Regions from separate parts of the Undibacterium sp. 14-3-2 genome, predicted to be linked through region 1. Evidence: predicted binding sites of a transcription regulator. Region 1 holds the regulator's gene; the other holds the start of a gene.
The links. The regulator FliA, encoded in region 1, starts transcription of late flagellar genes. The targets are predictions, from matches to a motif close to CTAAAGTTTNNNNNNNNNNNGCCGNTA.

Region 1 (8,202 bases):
CGGCTGAATCTGGCAGCGTGCCAGTCTCCTACAGCATTTCTGCCTAACGGAAGTAAAGCCTGGGGCAAGATCACGGTCGGGGTACGTTGCACAGCACCTGTTAACTGGGTTATTTACTTGCAGGCAAACGTACAAATCACTTCTGAATATTACGTCGCGTCCCGTGCCCTGAGTCAGGGACAGCTCATCACAGCTGACGACATGAGTAAAATTAAAGGCGACATATCAAATTTACCTGCTGGCATTGTTACCAATCCTGAACAGGTCATCGGCAAATCCTTGCAAAGCTCCATTTCGTCCGGCACACCTTTACGCCAGGAATTACTCCGAAGCCCGGCAGTAGTGCAACAAGGGCAATCTGTCAGAGTTGTCAGCAATGGCCCGGGGTTTCAGGTTGCCACAGATGCGCAAGCACTGAATAATGCAGCGGAAGGCCAGGTAGCTAAGGCTAAAACAAGTTCCGGGCAAACTGTCAGTGGCATTGCCAAAGCTGGTGGCGTCATTGAAATAACATATTAACAAGCACAACAATTGGAATATATTTGTACGTAAAATTAAAGTTTAAAAATACCTGGCCGATAACCGGATTGTAGAAGTAGACCATTCCCACTTTCGAGGGTATCGCCGTGAAAATTGATGACACACTAAATAAAGCTGCAAGCTTACCAAGCCAGCAGCCCGTACGGACCGAAAAAGCACCAGAGAGAGCAGTTTCCACTCCGGCGCCTTCTATTAACGTACAGATTTCCCCTCTGTCTACGCAATTGCAAGCTTTGCAAAGTACACAAGCAAGTAATGGCGTATTCGAGGCAAAAAAGGTTGAAGAAATCAAATTAGCCATTTCTGAGGGACGCTTTCAAGTGAACTCCGAAAAAGTTGCTGATGGACTTCTGGAAACCGTGAAAGATTTACTTAACTCCAGAAAACGCTGAACATGACCAATACAAGCGCAAATAGTGACTCTATTCTGCATTGCTTAAAAGAAGAAAAAGAAGCAATGGCAGCACTGGCTGACTTACTCAAAGAAGAGCAAGCTGCGCTTGTAGATGGTGATGTGTCTCTGTTGACTCAGACTTCTGCACAAAAAAGTGAATTGGTTCGAAAACTGTCTGAGGCAGAAAAACTGCGTAACTCTTATCTGAAACAGCAGGGTTTCGGTGACGATGCAGAGAGTACATTAAAGTTTGTACGCCAGACACCAGAGGCACAATTGCTTTGGGATGGTTTACTGGAATTATCGGCACAAGCTAAAGAAGACAATAAAACCAATGGCCTGATGATCACACGCAGACTGTCGCAAAATCAGGCTGCACTCAGCACGTTTCAACAAGGAACAACGACAGGCTCTTTATACGGTCCAAATGGACAGTCTTCGATCAGAACAACTCCCGCCAAAGGACTTATTGTTCGCTAATCGTTCACAAGTACATGAAAAGAGCCCCGATTGTTCGGGGCTTTTTTCATTGCGATCTTTGTCAGGGAGTAATTGGCGCTTGAGTCGCAACAGGAATATCCACTACCGGCTCTGGCAATACCGATAAGATAGTGACACTCACCCGGCGATTACGCGATCTTCCTTCAGGCGTATCATTTGAATCTACCGGTAATTTTGCTCCTTGCCCAACGGCAGTCACCCTGAAATCATCAACACCATTTTCCGTTAAAAGACGCGCTACCGTACTTGCCCGAACCGCTGATAACTCCCAATTCGAGGGAAAAACCGGATTTTTGATTGGTACATTATCCGTGTGTCCTTCAACCTGAATTGCATGATTGTCTAATTTTAATACAGAAGCAATCGCGGTCAGCGCCTGTACGGAGTCTGCGTTTAACTTAGCTTCGCCAGGTGAAAACAACAAACTTGCATTGATTTCTATCGTCACCCCCCTGGCAGTTTGCGTCACTCTGACTTTACCTTCCTTGACCAACGGCTCCAGGGCAGCAAGTACATCTTTTGCTAACCCGGTCATTACCTCCCGCTCTTTACGTATGTTTTCAGTTGATTTCCGCTTCACTATCGGCAGCGGATCTAACTTCACCACCTGTGGAGTTACTCCGGCAGCAACAGGAGAAGCAGGGTCGTTACTAAATGCGCCAGTCAGGGAGCTGGACAACACGCGATACTTTCCCTCATTCAGCGAAGAGATCGCATACATAACAACAAAAAAAGCAAACAACAAGGTAATGAAATCAGCGTAAGAGACCATCCATCGTTCGTGGTTTTCTGGCTCTTCGTGATATTTTTTTCTTGCCATGTTTAAACCTGATTACTGTGGTTATCAACCCGCTCTTCCACGATACGAGGACTATCTCCAACAGCAATGCTATAAAAAATATCGGACAACATCTCGCGTCGGGTAATTTCTCTGCCAATAATTTCTTTTAACTTATTGCTGACGGGCAGAAAAAATAAATTAGCCAAGCCAACACCATAAATCGTCGCCACGAATGCCACAGCAATACCACCACCGAGTTTCGCAGGGTCAGTCAGATTTTCCATAACGTGAATCAGCCCCAGTACCGCCCCTAAGATTCCGATGGTCGGAGAATAGCCACCAGCTGCCTCCCAGATTTTGGCGGCCTGACGTTGCTCAATTTCATACAATGAAATATCAACATCCAGAATGTCTTTCAGTCGCGCAGGGTCGACGCCGTCAATGACTAGCCGCAATCCCTTACTGATAAAGGCGTCATCAGAAGCATCCATGTAACGCTCAAGACTTAAAAATCCCTCGCGCCGGGCAACCGCACTCCAGATCAATGCATCCTGAATATTTTTACGGCTATTGTCTTGCGGCTCAGAAATAACCCATTTCAACATACGCAAACCGCGTCGAAAAGTACTCATACGACTCTGCAGGAGCACCGCCCCCAGCGTACCAATCGCAACAATCACAAATGCCGCTGGTTGCACTAATGAAGAAAGACGCCCGCCCTCCATCAACTGACCGGAACTGATGCCGACAACGACCAGAATAAATCCTACTAAGCTAGCCCAGTCCACGCTTTCTCCCTTAAATGCGCACGCATCCGTGCAACCGCCTGGCTATGCAACTGAGAAACGCGGGACTCAGAAACGCCCATGACCGCGCCAATTTCTTTCAGATTTAACTCCTGTTCGTAATACAGGCCCATTAACAATTTTTCGCGTTCGGGCAAACTGTCGATCGCACCGATCACGGCATCACGAAAATCGTCATTCAACAAATCCTGCAAAGGATCACCGGAACTATCGGAAGAATAATGATCGAGGAAGTGCTCTTTTGTTTCTGCGTCATGGAAATCTTCGTAATACACCAACTGATGTCCGCCGCTATCCCCCAAAAGTCCCTGATACTCTCCAAGGGATAACTTAAGCGACTTGGCCACTTCTGTTTCTGTCGGCGGCCGCCCCAGTTTTTGCTGCATCTGGTTCATCGCATTTTCGATTTTCCGCATATTTTGCCGAACCCCACGCGGCAACCAGTCGGTGTTGCGCAGCTCATCGAGCATCGCGCCACGAATCCGCTGGACGGCATAGGTTTCGAATTGTGCACCATGCGTATCTTCGTAACGACTGATCGCATCAAGCAGACCAATCATTCCAGCTTGCACCAGATCATCCACCTCAACACTGGGAGGCAAGCGCGCCTTTAATTGGTAAGCCAGTCGCTTAACCAAAGGCGCATGCTCCCTGAGGAGAAAATTTTTATCTGATTTTCCGCTGGCCGTGTACATATTCAAATTAGATTCCGAGAGCGATGCCCTGTTGTCCGGATACACTGTCCAGACACAATGCAGATCGCGCACTGACAGCAAGCCGCTCTGCCAGTTGAAAAAAAGCCATAGAAGAGCGCGCTTTTGGAAAAGCGTCAATCACTGACCGCCCCTGATGAGCAGCTCGTCTGACGAATTCATCATCCGGCACATAACCAATGAAATTTAAGGGTACCGCAAGATATCGTTGAGACGCCTGAGCCATATTCGTATAAATCAACATTGCTTCTTTCTCAGATACACCGGACACCAAAATACTAAAAGAGCGTCGCCCCAGACGAGCACTCATACGCTTAATCAGTCCATACGCAGATTTGATTGCTGACGGATCTGAAGAAACCTGAATCACCACTTCACTATCATCCAGAGATGCCAGTGGAAACGCATCGCACGCGTCAATATCACAATCAACCACGACCATATCGGCACGATGTACTGCCAGATCAAATACTCTAGACAATCGTCTCGAATTCTCGGCGGACAAGCTGGACGACAAAGTCCCCTGACGCGATAACATCGATACTGACAAGCCAGACGCAACCACTTTTACTGCCTCGTGCATTGTACGCTGTTGTTGCGCTACATCCAACAAGGTGCGCTCTATGCTCGCATTGAACCACGCGCCAACACTATCGGAAGACGAACGCGCATCAACCATCAAAATTTGCTGCCCCTGCCGCGCTACCGATACGCCCAGATTCACCAGCATTTCGCTTTTTTCATTGTCTTTCAACGCTGATAAAAAAGTAAATACACGCGGCTTTGGTCCAGCCAGCATGCGACGCAGTCCCTCTGCCTGATCAACATTAGCCAAGAGACACCTCCCGCGCAACCGCTTGCCCATCAGTTGCAGCAGATCCGACACCAGCCATCAGCAAAGGCAGCTCTTCATCCAGATAACGGAACGGCGCCGTTTCACGTTTCAACTTAAAGGCGCGATCAATTAGGTACTGCTTGTTTGCCACATGCAAGTCTTCCGGTACACGTTGCCCATTCGCAATGTAATACAGACTTAATTTTTGGCGGATCACTATATCCAGCGCGCCGCCTATCGTCGCCGCCTCATCTAGTTTAGTCAGAATACATCCTGCGAGACCTGTCCCCTGATAAGCACGCACGACTTCACTCAGCGTTTCTCCGGTCGATGTCGCATTCAGGCAAAGCAGGCGTTTCACATCAGTGCCAGAACCAGACAACATCGCAACCTGATCCGTTACCATTTTGTCGCGCTGACTGACCCCGACAGTATCAATTAAAACAGTATGTTTATTCTTGAGCTCGGACAAAGCAATCCGCAAATCACTTTCATCTTTGACTGCATGAACCATCACACCAAGAATTTTCCCATAGATTCGTAACTGTTCATAGCCGCCGATACGATAGCCATCGGTTGTGATCAACGCCAGTTTCGACGGACCGTGACGCATCACACAGCGCGCTGCCAGTTTTGCAGTTGTCGTCGTTTTTCCAACGCCTGTCGGCCCGACCAAGGCGTACACACCACCCTTTTCTAAAATTTCATTTTCATTATCGATGGTCGTCAGATTGCGGGCCAGAATAGACTTTATCCATTCAATACCTTGTTCACCTGTTTCATTTTCCGGTAACTTTGCAACCATGAATCGCGACAAGCTGGCGCTCAAGCCAGTTGCCAGCATCTCTTTCAGCACCAGCGCCTTCTGTGGTTCGCGCTTTTGCGTATTAGCCCATGACAACTCCGCCAGTTGCGATTCCAGCATATTGCGCATGGAACGAATTTCGTTCATCACATCACTTAACTCACCCTTAACAGAAGCCGGAGCTGCAGCATATTCCTGCGGCTCGGCGGCCATGCCACGCGGTGTAAATATCCGTGTTTCATGTTGAAACGATGGCACCGCTCTGGTGTGGCCGGAGGTGATCTGGCGCTCATCCTTAGTCGGTGTGATCGACTGTATCGCTTCATCGGCCATCGCCATAATCTCGACCTTACCGTCAACATTCCGGTTGGACAAAATCACCGCATCCGCACCCAATGCTTCCCTTAATAAGCGAAGCGCCTCGCGCGAGGTGTTAGCAGTAAATTTTCTGACGTTCATGATTGCCCTCCAACAAGGCTGGTAACTCTAATGGTTTTTGTTTCAGGTAATTCGGCATGCGACAACACTTTAAGTTGCGGCAATGTACGGCGTAAGAATTTAGACAGCAAAGCACGCAGTGGTGCAGGCACCAGCAGGACTGGCGTCATGCCCATTTCTTCTTGGTGTTTGGCTGCAGTTTCGGTTTGCGTTGTCAACGCCTCAGCCAAGCCAGGCTCGAGAGCAGCACCATCGCCACCACCGGCATGGATCGCCTGCATCAGCAAACGTTCAAGACGACTATCCAGAGTCATGACGGTCAGCTCATTTGTTGCCGGGAAAATTTGCTGAACAATCGCACGACCAAGCGCAATACGTACTTGTGCGGTCAGCTCATTGGCATCCTGGGTATGCATCGCCTGCTCAGACAAGGTCTCGATAATGGTACGCATATCACGGATATGTACGCCTTCCAGCAGCAAGTTTTGCAAGACTTTTTGCAGTACTGACAAAGGAATCAGTTTAGGCACCAGATCCTCAACCATTTTCGGCATTTCTTTTGCAAGATGATCCAGCAACTGCTGCACTTCCTGACGACCTAACAATTCAGCGGCATGGGTGGTGATCAGATGATTCAGATGGGTGGCGATTACGGTACCGGCATCAACCACGGTATATCCCATCGCTTGCGCTTGTTCGCGCGCACTGGCATCGATCCAGATCGCGGGCAAACCAAACGCAGGATCGGTCGTTTCAACACCGGGCAAAGGCCCGGAAACCATGCCGGGATTAATCGCCAGATATTGACCATTCATCGCCTCACCAGCGCCGACTTCAACACCTTTCAACGCGATGCGATAAGCAGACGGCTTCAGTTCAAGATTGTCGCGGATATGCACCGGCGGCGATAAAAACCCCACCTCTTGCGCGAATTTTTTACGTATTCCTTTAATACGACGCAGCAACTCACCGCCTTGGGATTTATCGACCAAAGGAATCAAGCGATAACCTACCTCAAGTCCCAAAGTATCCACGGGTAAGATATCCTGCCAGGTGGCTTCTTCTACCTCAGGCGCCGGCACATTCTGCGCTTCCGCTTGTGCCGCTGCTTCAGCAGGAGAAATACCCGCTGCCTGTTCAGCTTTCTGACGCGCCAGATACCCGGCACCAGCCAGTAATCCTGCTAACAAGACGAAAGCAATATGCGGCATACCTGGAATAATTCCCATGCCACCAATAATGCCAGCGGTGATAAACATCACCTGTGGTTTGGCAAACAACTGCCCTATCAACTGACCACTGATATCTTGCTCACTGGCGACACGCGAGACAACCACACCAGCAGCAGTAGAAATAATCAACGATGGAATCTGCGCAACCAGACCGTCACCGATAGCCAGCAAAGTATAGTTCTTCAGTGCTGAACCAAAGTCCAGATCGTGCTGCACCATACCCACAATCAGACCGCCGACGATATTAATCACCGTCACCATGATCCCGGCAACCGCATCACCGCGGACATATTTTGACGCACCGTCCATCGCACCGTAGAATTCAGCTTCCTGCGCGACTTCGGTACGGCGACGACGTGCCTCTTGTTCGGCAATCAGACCAGCATTCAGATCAGCATCAATCGCCATTTGCTTACCAGGCATCGCATCCAACGCAAAACGTGCACCCACTTCAGCGATACGACCTGCACCCTTTGTCACCACCGTGAAGTTAATGATCGTCAGAATCACAAACACCACGATACCGACAGTGTAATTTCCACCAATCAGAAAATGACCAAAAGCCTCAATCACCTTACCTGCAGCGTCCGGGCCTGTATGCCCCTCAGTCAATACCACGCGGGTAGACGCGACGTTGAGCGATAAACGCAGCATAGTGCTGACCAGCAGCACTGTTGGGAACACCATGAAGTCCAGCGGCTTCACTGTGTACAAACTCGTCAGCAAAACAATGATCGCGATCGCGATATTGAAACTGAAAAAAACGTCGAGAATAAATGCTGGCAATGGCAACACCATCATAGCCAGCATCAGAATAATCAAGATAGGCGCTGCCAGCGCCCTACCATTGAGCCCGTTCATCCACAAAGGCAATTTCAGGCTGTTCATACTGCTACTCCTACTTGATTATTCGGGTCCAACTCTGCGGGAACTTCTAATTCGCGTGGTTCTTCCGGTCTGACGCCACCACGTTCGCGGTAGCTGCGAAGCTGGAATACATATGCAAGGACTTCAGCGACAGCAGCGTATAAGGCTTCCGGAATCTCGTCGCCTAACTCTGTGTGCTTATACAGTGCACGCGCCAGCGGTGGCGCTTCTAGCAAAGGAACATTGTGTTCGGCACCAAGCTCACGGATTTTTGCAGCAACTTCGTCCGC
Region 2 (8,202 bases), on a different contig from region 1:
GCGAGCAATCTGGCGCCGTAACCGAGTAAGCCATACCACAGCGCGGCATTACATAAAGCGCCAAGCCCGAACCAGAATTTTCCATGCCCGGGCTGCTGCGCCCCCACAGCGCCCAGCAACACCAGTAAATCCAGATAGACGTGAGGATTGAGCAGCGTCACCGCCAGCACTGCCGCCAGCGCAGGTCGCCAATTCATGGCTTGTTCGCCGCCGCTCACCCGCATACTGTGTGACTGCATCGCCGAACGCATGGCTCGCACGCCATACCAGAACAGAAAAGCAGCGCCGCCCCAACTGGCGATACGCATCCACAGCGGGTTATTGCTGAGCAAAGTTCCCATACCCAGAATGCCAATGGCGATCAGCACCGCTTCACAGACCACGCAAGCCAGCACCGTCAAAGCGACATGCTCGCGCCGCAAGCCCATGCGCAGCACATGCGCATTTTGCGAGCCAATAGCCATAATCAGGCTGGCACTGAGCCCCATGCCTTTCAAGAAAAACGTGAACATCTTTAGCGCTCCTGCTGCAATGAATAAGCTTGCATGATGCGGCGCATAACGATTAATCTGAAGTAAATTTAATTTATTTACGATTACATTAAAATTTCTTCATAATGAAATTCGATACCCGCCAATGTGCAGCGCTGATGAGTGTGATCGACAGCGGCAGCTTTGAAGCTGCGGCACAGCAACTGAATCTGACGCCATCAGCGCTGTCACAACGAGTGCGGGCGCTGGAAACACAGCTCGGAACCACGCTGATTATTCGTAGCCGCCCTTGCCGCGCCACGCCTGCCGGACAGCGATTCTTGCAGCACTTGCGACGCGTCGCGGAAATGGAGCAGGATTTATCCGATACGTTTTCCGATCAGCCGCATGCCCCCGTCAGCATTGCGCTGGCGGTCAACGCGGATAGTCTGGACAGCTGGGTTTTGCCAGCGCTGGCGGATTTTCTGATCAAAGAAAATATCTTGCTGGATCTGTGCATTGATGATCAGGAGCACACCCACACTTTGCTGGAAAACGGCACGGTGCTTGGTTGTATATCAGCACAACTAGCAGCGATGCGGGGTTGCGAGGCAGAAGTGCTGGGCAACATGCGTTATCAGGCAGTTGCCAGCAAAGCGTTTTGCGCACGCTGGTTTCCACAGGGAATGCAACGTGACAGCGCCCGCCTTGCCCCTGTGCTGACATTCAATCGTAAAGATCAATTGCAATCGCAGTTTTTGCTTGAGCATTTCGGTTTATCTGACAACGCATTTCCCCGTCACTACATTCCCGCCACCTCGCCGTATAACAGTGCCATTGTGCTGGGACTGGGCTGGGGCATGATTCCCGAGCTGATGTTGCAAGAGATGCCGGACGACTCCGGACTCGTCAGACTCGCGCCGGCCCACCCGGTTGATGTCACCTTGTACTGGCATCGCTGGAAAGTACAGTCGCCACGTCTGGCGCGCTTGTCTGCGAAGCTGGTCGAAACAGCGCGACACGCCTTGCGCTGAAGAGCATGAACTGCTATCGGCTCAGGATGATGCCTATGTTAAACTTTTGCCCTCAGCCGTAAACAAGCGGACACATGGATATACATGGGCGCAAAAGGCTACACAGGACAATCATGACAACCGCAATTCATCAACTTTTCCCTCAGCCTTTATGGCAATGGTTTGAACAAATCTGTGCAATTCCGCACCCATCCAAACACGAAGCCGCACTCAGCGAATTTATCCAGCAATGGGCAAAACAGCGCGGCCTGCCAGTGGTGGTCGATCATGTCGGCAACCTCATCATCCGCAAACCAGCCACCGCTGGTATGGAAGACCGCAAAACCGTCGTGATACAAGCACATCTGGATATGGTGCCGCAGAAGAATGCCGATAAAGTGCATGACTTCACGACCGATCCTATACAGCCATGGATCGATGGCGAATGGGTCAAGGCAAGCGGTACAACATTAGGTGCCGACAACGGTATCGGTATGTCATCCGCGTTGGCGATTCTGGGTTCTGACGATATTCACCACGGCCCGCTGGAAGTGCTGCTGACAGTCGATGAAGAAGCTGGCATGACAGGCGCGTTCGGCTTGCAGGCGGGCATGTTGGATGCTGAAATCCTGATCAATACCGACTCCGAACAGGAAGGCGAAATCTACATGGGTTGCGCCGGTGGTGTCGATGCAGAAATCAGCGTCGCTATACAATGGCAACCAGCGCCAGCAGATCAGCAAGCGTTCACGCTCAGCATCACAGGTCTGAAAGGCGGTCACTCCGGCGTGAATATTCATCTGGGACGCGGCAATGCAAACAAGCTGATTGCCCGCTTCCTTGCCGGGCATGCGCAGGAACTCGGATTATCTTTATCCGACATCAAAGGCGGCTCGCTGCGTAATGCGATTCCGCGCGAAGCGCAGTGCAGCTTTACGATCGCCGCGGCACAAACTGCATTGTTAGAGCAACGCGTCGCGCAATATCAGGCGATATTGCAAGCCGAGCTGGCCGTCGTGGAACCCGCGTTAACACTGAGCCTGCAAAGTACACCATTGCCTGCGCAGGTCTTGCAGGCCGCAACGCAAACAACGCTGATTAACGTGATCAACAGTTGTCCGAATGGCGTGATCCGCATGAGTGACGAGATCACCGGCGTCACCGAAAGCTCGCTGAATGTCGGCGTGATCAGTACCTCGCAAGACAAAGTGAGCATCCTGTGCCTGATCCGTTCGCTGATCGATACTGGTCGTGAAAATATCGAAAGCACGCTGCAATCGCTAAGCGACCTGGCGGGTGCACAGATCGCGTTTTCCGGTTGCTATCCAGGCTGGAAGCCTGACACCAGCTCTGCGGTGATGGCGATCGTTAAAGACACCTATCAAAGCATTTATCACAAAGAACCGGTGATCATGGTCATCCATGCGGGACTGGAATGCGGCCTGTTCAAAAAGCATTATCCTGAACTGGATATGGTATCCATCGGCCCGACCATCCGTTATCCGCACGGCCCCGATGAAATGGTGAATATCGAAACTGTCGGTCAATACTGGACGTTGTTACTGGCGGTACTGGAACGTATCCCGGCAAAATAATCTGCCGCAACAGACGCATGCGATCCACCCGGCATGCGTCTGCGTTAACTGGCATCGCTTCGTTTTCTCACCTCCTTATTGTTTCTGGCTTGTAGCCGGTTTTCAGGCCAGAAGCCGCATCAAATATAGAAGACGGAGACATATCCCATCGATATGCCACATATATCCTGCTTATATCCCACAAATTAACCTTCCGCGATCCCGCAAATCAGCCAAGCTGTTCGCCTGCGGTATTGTTTTTTTGCTTATTTTCCTCTTTCCCCTGAGGTTGAGGCTTTTTGTGCCGTTAATGTCATTAAGCGGACAGTCGATGGTTTGCGAACCGACTCTGCGATCAACCAGCAACGCGCGTTAATCGAAATACAGTTCAATCTCGCCGGAGGGATATATGCCTGTCAATCCAGTCGATGCCGCCACCGCCGTCGGCAGCACCTCAACCATCAGCGCGGCCAGTCATGCGCAAATCGCCGCACTGCAAAGACAACTTGCAACATTACAAAAAGAGTTGACTGACGCAGAAAAAACAGCGACGACCGAAGCGTCGCAACGACAAATGCTGCAACTCAGACTGCAAATCGCCGAAATTGAGCAAAAAATAGCTCGGCTGAAATTGGAACAGGCGCAAGCGTTGAATGAGGCTGCCGGCAACAATGTCACCTCACATACTCAAGACACCCAAAATGCCACGCCCGCTGCACATCCGACGGAAACGCTGGGCAACCGTATCGATCAGTACATTTAATCTGCCCACATCGATTAAAACGATGTAGTAAGAGATCACGGCAACAACCAGCGGTGTGTCAGCGCATTTGTCTGTGCCGGATGATTCACTGCCTTAAATTTGTTGCATTGACCGCAGTCCGCTCTGCTATCCCCCGTAAAAGTTAGCATCCAACTCACTCTTTCAGCCAGTAAGCGTCAGCAGATACCTGCCGTTCTGACTTACAATGGCGCTCTTCTTGCTGCATGCCAGCAAACCGTCACGGAAAGAACTAATGAAGCTTTTTTTCAGATTATTGCGGGTCATACTCGGCCCTTTCATGCTGCTCAAAGAACATCTGAGCAGACCGCAAGGCATCGTCCGCGCTCCGGAAGATCAGGCGAAAGTCGATGCAGCCTGCCAGAAACTGGCCTTGTATCAATTCACGACCTGCCCGTTTTGTATCAAGGTTCGTCAGGAAATGCGGCGACTATCGCTCACCGTGGAATTTCGCGATGCACAAAAATCAGCACAACACCGTCAGGCTTTACTGACACAGGGCGGCAGCCCGAAAGTACCGTGTATGCAAATCACCGATGACAAGGGTAAGGTCCGCTGGCTGTATGAATCGAGCGATATCATCCGTTATCTGCAACAGCAATTTGCCTGATTTTCCTGATGCGGCGAGCAACAGGTTGTGAAGTCTCAATATAGATAAGCCTTTTCAGCGATTTTGCTGCCAGCAAGCGCATAAATAAAGGGACTCCGTTTGAACCTCAGAGATGGAAAGAATCGTGATGCAGATTGCGTGGAATGAATTTACCCCGATAACGTCCTTAGCCGGCGGCGTACTGATAGGCCTGGCAGCGGTCATGCTGATGGCCGGACTGGGGCGCATTGCCGGTATCACTGGTATCGTTGCTGGCCTGTTCAGTCCGGTACGTGGCGACTGGGCATGGCGTGCCTTGTTCACGCTGGGAATGATCGCCGCACCGCTGACCTATAGCCAATTTTCCGCTCTGCCTGAAATCACCCTCGATACGGGCTGGCTCACATTGCTGATCGCCGGTCTGCTGGTCGGCATCGGTACCCGCCTCGGCTCAGGTTGTACCAGTGGTCACGGTGTCTGCGGTCTGGCACGCATGTCGCCGCGTTCCATCGTAGCGACGCTCGCCTTTATGAGCAGCGGTTTTCTGACCGTGTATGTCGTTCGCCACCTGCGCTGAGAGAGATGACAACATGAAAAAACTGATCGCCGCCGCATTCTGCGGCCTGATATTTGGTCTGGGTCTGATCGTCGCAGGCATGGCTAACCCGGCAAAGGTGCTCGCATTTCTTGATCTGGCCGGACTCTGGAATCCTTCACTGGCCTTCGTCATGGGCGGTGCCATCGGCGTCGCTATTATTCCGTTCACGCTGTTACGCCGGCGTACTCTTTCATTGCTGGGAGAGCCCATGCAATTCCCGACGATCTCGGTGATCGATCTGCGTCTGGTTGGTGGCAGCCTGTTGTTTGGTATAGGCTGGGGCATGGCAGGTATCTGCCCGGGTCCAGCAGTTGTATTGCTTGGCGCCGGCATCGCCAAAGGCGCTGCATTTTTACTGGCGATGATCGTTGGTATGTTACTGGTTGACCGTTTCGATAAGAATAGAAAAGCGAACTGACAGTAAGCAGTCTGCTGAAAGTAGTATCACTTTTACGCTGAATATTTCATATAAAAATAAAAAGCCTGCAAAATTGTGCAGGCTTTTTTATGGCACTCAGGCTCACTGCCCATTACTGGTAAAAGCGTAATGCCACATACGCGTGCCACCGTTAGCGAAACTATTCGATTTTGAGTTTCTGCACACCACCTGCGGGACGTTTCTTAGGTAAAGTCAGACTCAACACGCCGTTATCATATTTTGCGCTCGCCGATGCGGTATCAATTTCGACAGGCAATTGAAAACTCCGTGACACTTCGCCGAAATAGCGTTCGCTACGCAGCACTTTGTCGTCTTTCCGGCTGCTGTCTTCTTGCTTAATTTCAGCGCGCAAGGTAACGACATTGCCGTCCAGAGCAACATGGATATCGTCCTTAGGAACGCCAGGCACTTCTGCCTGCACAGTGTAAGCGCCCTCATTTTCCTGTACGTCAATCTTGATTTGCGCCGGGCTGGGAAGTGGATCACCGTGCAGAGGTTTGACATAAAAAGCCGGACTCAGATCACGGAAAAAATCATCAAAAAAACCACTGCCACGCGGTGTTAGTGCGCCCATATTTCTCTCCTTATCATGTCGTTGCAATCATCTTTACAAACATATCTGACACGCATGCACCTGATGCAGATTCAGGCAACACGCTCCCTGATTCCATCCATAAGATAGGAATAAACTATCCAAAAAACAAGCCCGTTTTTTTTAGATTTGATCTTCGTCAAACGTCAAATCACGGCAAGATAGCATGCGCCTTTGCGCAGGTTTTCGGATCAGAAACGGCATCAGATCTGCCACGTTGCCGCTATGCGTGTAGGATGTCGTCTGTATTTGCTTTTACAGAGAATTTCTTTTGCAACACACTCATCTAAACACCGGCGATCACTTCGATGACGTTGAAGAGACTATGCCAGAACAAGACCAGCCGATTTTTGAGCCACGCTTATGGCGCGACAAAGGCTGGACAGCAAAGGTCATTAAAAATGATGACGATGAAGGCTGGGCAGTCGCAATGCTGAAAGATGGCGAACCTGAACCGGCATTGGTTGGCCCGTGGACGATGGGACGCGATAAAAAAAATCCTAAACCTTTAGATGCCAACGCGTTCGGTACGCTGGTCAAAACTGCGTCAGAAGTGATCCGCCGTCATGAACAACAATTACACGCGCTGCTGCACAAGAATCTGCTGGTCAGCACGGATGAGGCTGACTATAAAATCATGTTGGATATTGTGCCGGATGACGATGATCCGTATGCGTATCTGAGCGCCTGCGATGCAGATGGTACAGAACTGGCAAAAGTGAAAGTTGCTGCGAACTATAAGCTGGACAGAAAAAATGCCTTACGGTGGATAGAGAATGAATTTCGCCGCCCAGATTAAACGGCCCCCCAAGAAGCCCTCCCCCCCAAAAAATCGACGACAAGCGGACGTTATTTTTTTGCTGCTACGCTGATGTGAATCTGCACAGCAAATCTCTGGTCGGAATTTATACTGAAAATTTGTACTGAGAATTTCCGCAGTCAAATTCCACGCAATCTCTCATATCTGATGCGCCTGCCAGAGCATTTCTATGCTGGCAAGCGCATGTATATTGAGAGATGAAAACTGAATTCAACTAATCGATGGTCTTATGCCGACTGCAAACTACCATTGACAATTCTGACGCGATCGCCGGATTGCCATCCTGGTTGTGCCGAAGGATGGAAAGTACGTACATGGCCATTTTCCATTTTCACTCGCACCTCATAAACGGTCGTGGTACGGGTACGTTTCTCGATAGCATTACCGGCAAAACCACCGCCAACAGCGCCCGCCACGGTTGCCAGTTTACGGCCATCGCCACCGCCAACCTGATTACCCAATACACCTCCAAGTAAAGCCCCGGCAACAGCACCAACACCGCTGCCCTGTGAAGCCTGCTGCTCAATCGCACGCACCGATTCAACGACACCGCAATTATCGCAAACAGCCGGCTTACGTTCCGCTGTCGTTGTCGTGCCCAGATTATCATAACCTCCAGAACGGTAACCCTGCTTAGCTGTGTTTTGCACAGGCTCATTTGATGGTGAGAAGGAAGTCTGGTTATTGACACCGGCATCTTTCATCGCCACGGCATTGGCGTTGTCCGGTACAGTCTTGCTGTTAGAGTTAGGTAATACCCCGGTCATCGCAGCAACACCGATCAGGCTGACCAGCATTACTGATACCGCAGCACCTGCAACCAGTGGATGAATACGTTTATTTGTTTGATTATCTGACATAGCTCGGATCCATTAAAAAATTAAAACAGAAGTATGGATATCTCAACGAAACATGTGTTCATCAAGTTGACCCGACTGTCGTATTAATCGTAAGTACATGTAACAACAGCGGGTCAGTTACGTCAAAACAAAGATCAGGAAAATTTCAGTTTTCCTGCCAACGGGCAGCAACACCGCAAAGAATGTACGCCCCTTTTTCCTGACAACAGTGCATTACGGCGCCGTTGTCAGGTTCAATAATTAAAACGAATATTGCAAGCCTACAGAGACGTTATTGACAGCCTCTTTGTCACCGCTGAATTTGATTTTGCGGGTTTCAAATTCACCACGTAAGGCAAGCTCTTTCGTCAGTTTGTAGCTTGCACCAAAACCAAATACTGGCTGCGTTGATGTAGTGCTATCGTTGTAGGCGCCTACGCCTGCAACCGCGCCGCTGCCTTCAGCCTTAATACTCGCCAGACCCAAT

Region 2: a site for FliA is predicted at 3,341-3,367, ahead of Undi14_RS11455 (FlxA-like family protein). Genes of this name have one in related genera too.

The regions. Positions count from the first base shown of each region.
Region 1 is NZ_JAENGS010000007.1:178,665-186,866, reverse strand. It holds gene flgA (flagellar basal body P-ring formation chaperone FlgA) at 1-519, shown strand, start outside; gene flgM (flagellar biosynthesis anti-sigma factor FlgM) at 627-932, shown strand; gene Undi14_RS15815 (flagella synthesis protein FlgN) at 935-1,414, shown strand; gene motD (flagellar motor protein MotD) at 1,476-2,255, opposite strand; gene Undi14_RS15805 (flagellar motor protein) at 2,258-3,004, opposite strand; gene Undi14_RS15800 (RNA polymerase sigma factor FliA) at 2,986-3,717, opposite strand; gene Undi14_RS15795 (antiactivator of flagellar biosynthesis FleN protein) at 3,725-4,570, opposite strand; gene flhF (flagellar biosynthesis protein FlhF) at 4,563-5,834, opposite strand; gene flhA (flagellar biosynthesis protein FlhA) at 5,831-7,933, opposite strand; gene flhB (flagellar biosynthesis protein FlhB) at 7,930-8,202, opposite strand, start outside.
Region 2 is NZ_JAENGS010000004.1:320,175-328,376, forward strand. It holds gene Undi14_RS11440 (LysE/ArgO family amino acid transporter) at 1-512, opposite strand, end outside; gene Undi14_RS11445 (HTH-type transcriptional regulator ArgP) at 617-1,504, shown strand; gene Undi14_RS11450 (aminoacyl-histidine dipeptidase) at 1,618-3,078, shown strand; gene Undi14_RS11455 (FlxA-like family protein) at 3,467-3,820, shown strand; gene Undi14_RS11460 (glutathione S-transferase N-terminal domain-containing protein) at 4,074-4,448, shown strand; gene Undi14_RS11465 (YeeE/YedE family protein) at 4,576-5,004, shown strand; gene Undi14_RS11470 (DUF6691 family protein) at 5,018-5,443, shown strand; gene Undi14_RS11475 (Hsp20/alpha crystallin family protein) at 5,604-6,038, opposite strand; gene Undi14_RS11480 (hypothetical protein) at 6,382-6,855, shown strand; gene Undi14_RS11485 (glycine zipper 2TM domain-containing protein) at 7,104-7,736, opposite strand; gene Undi14_RS11490 (outer membrane beta-barrel protein) at 7,977-8,202, opposite strand, start outside.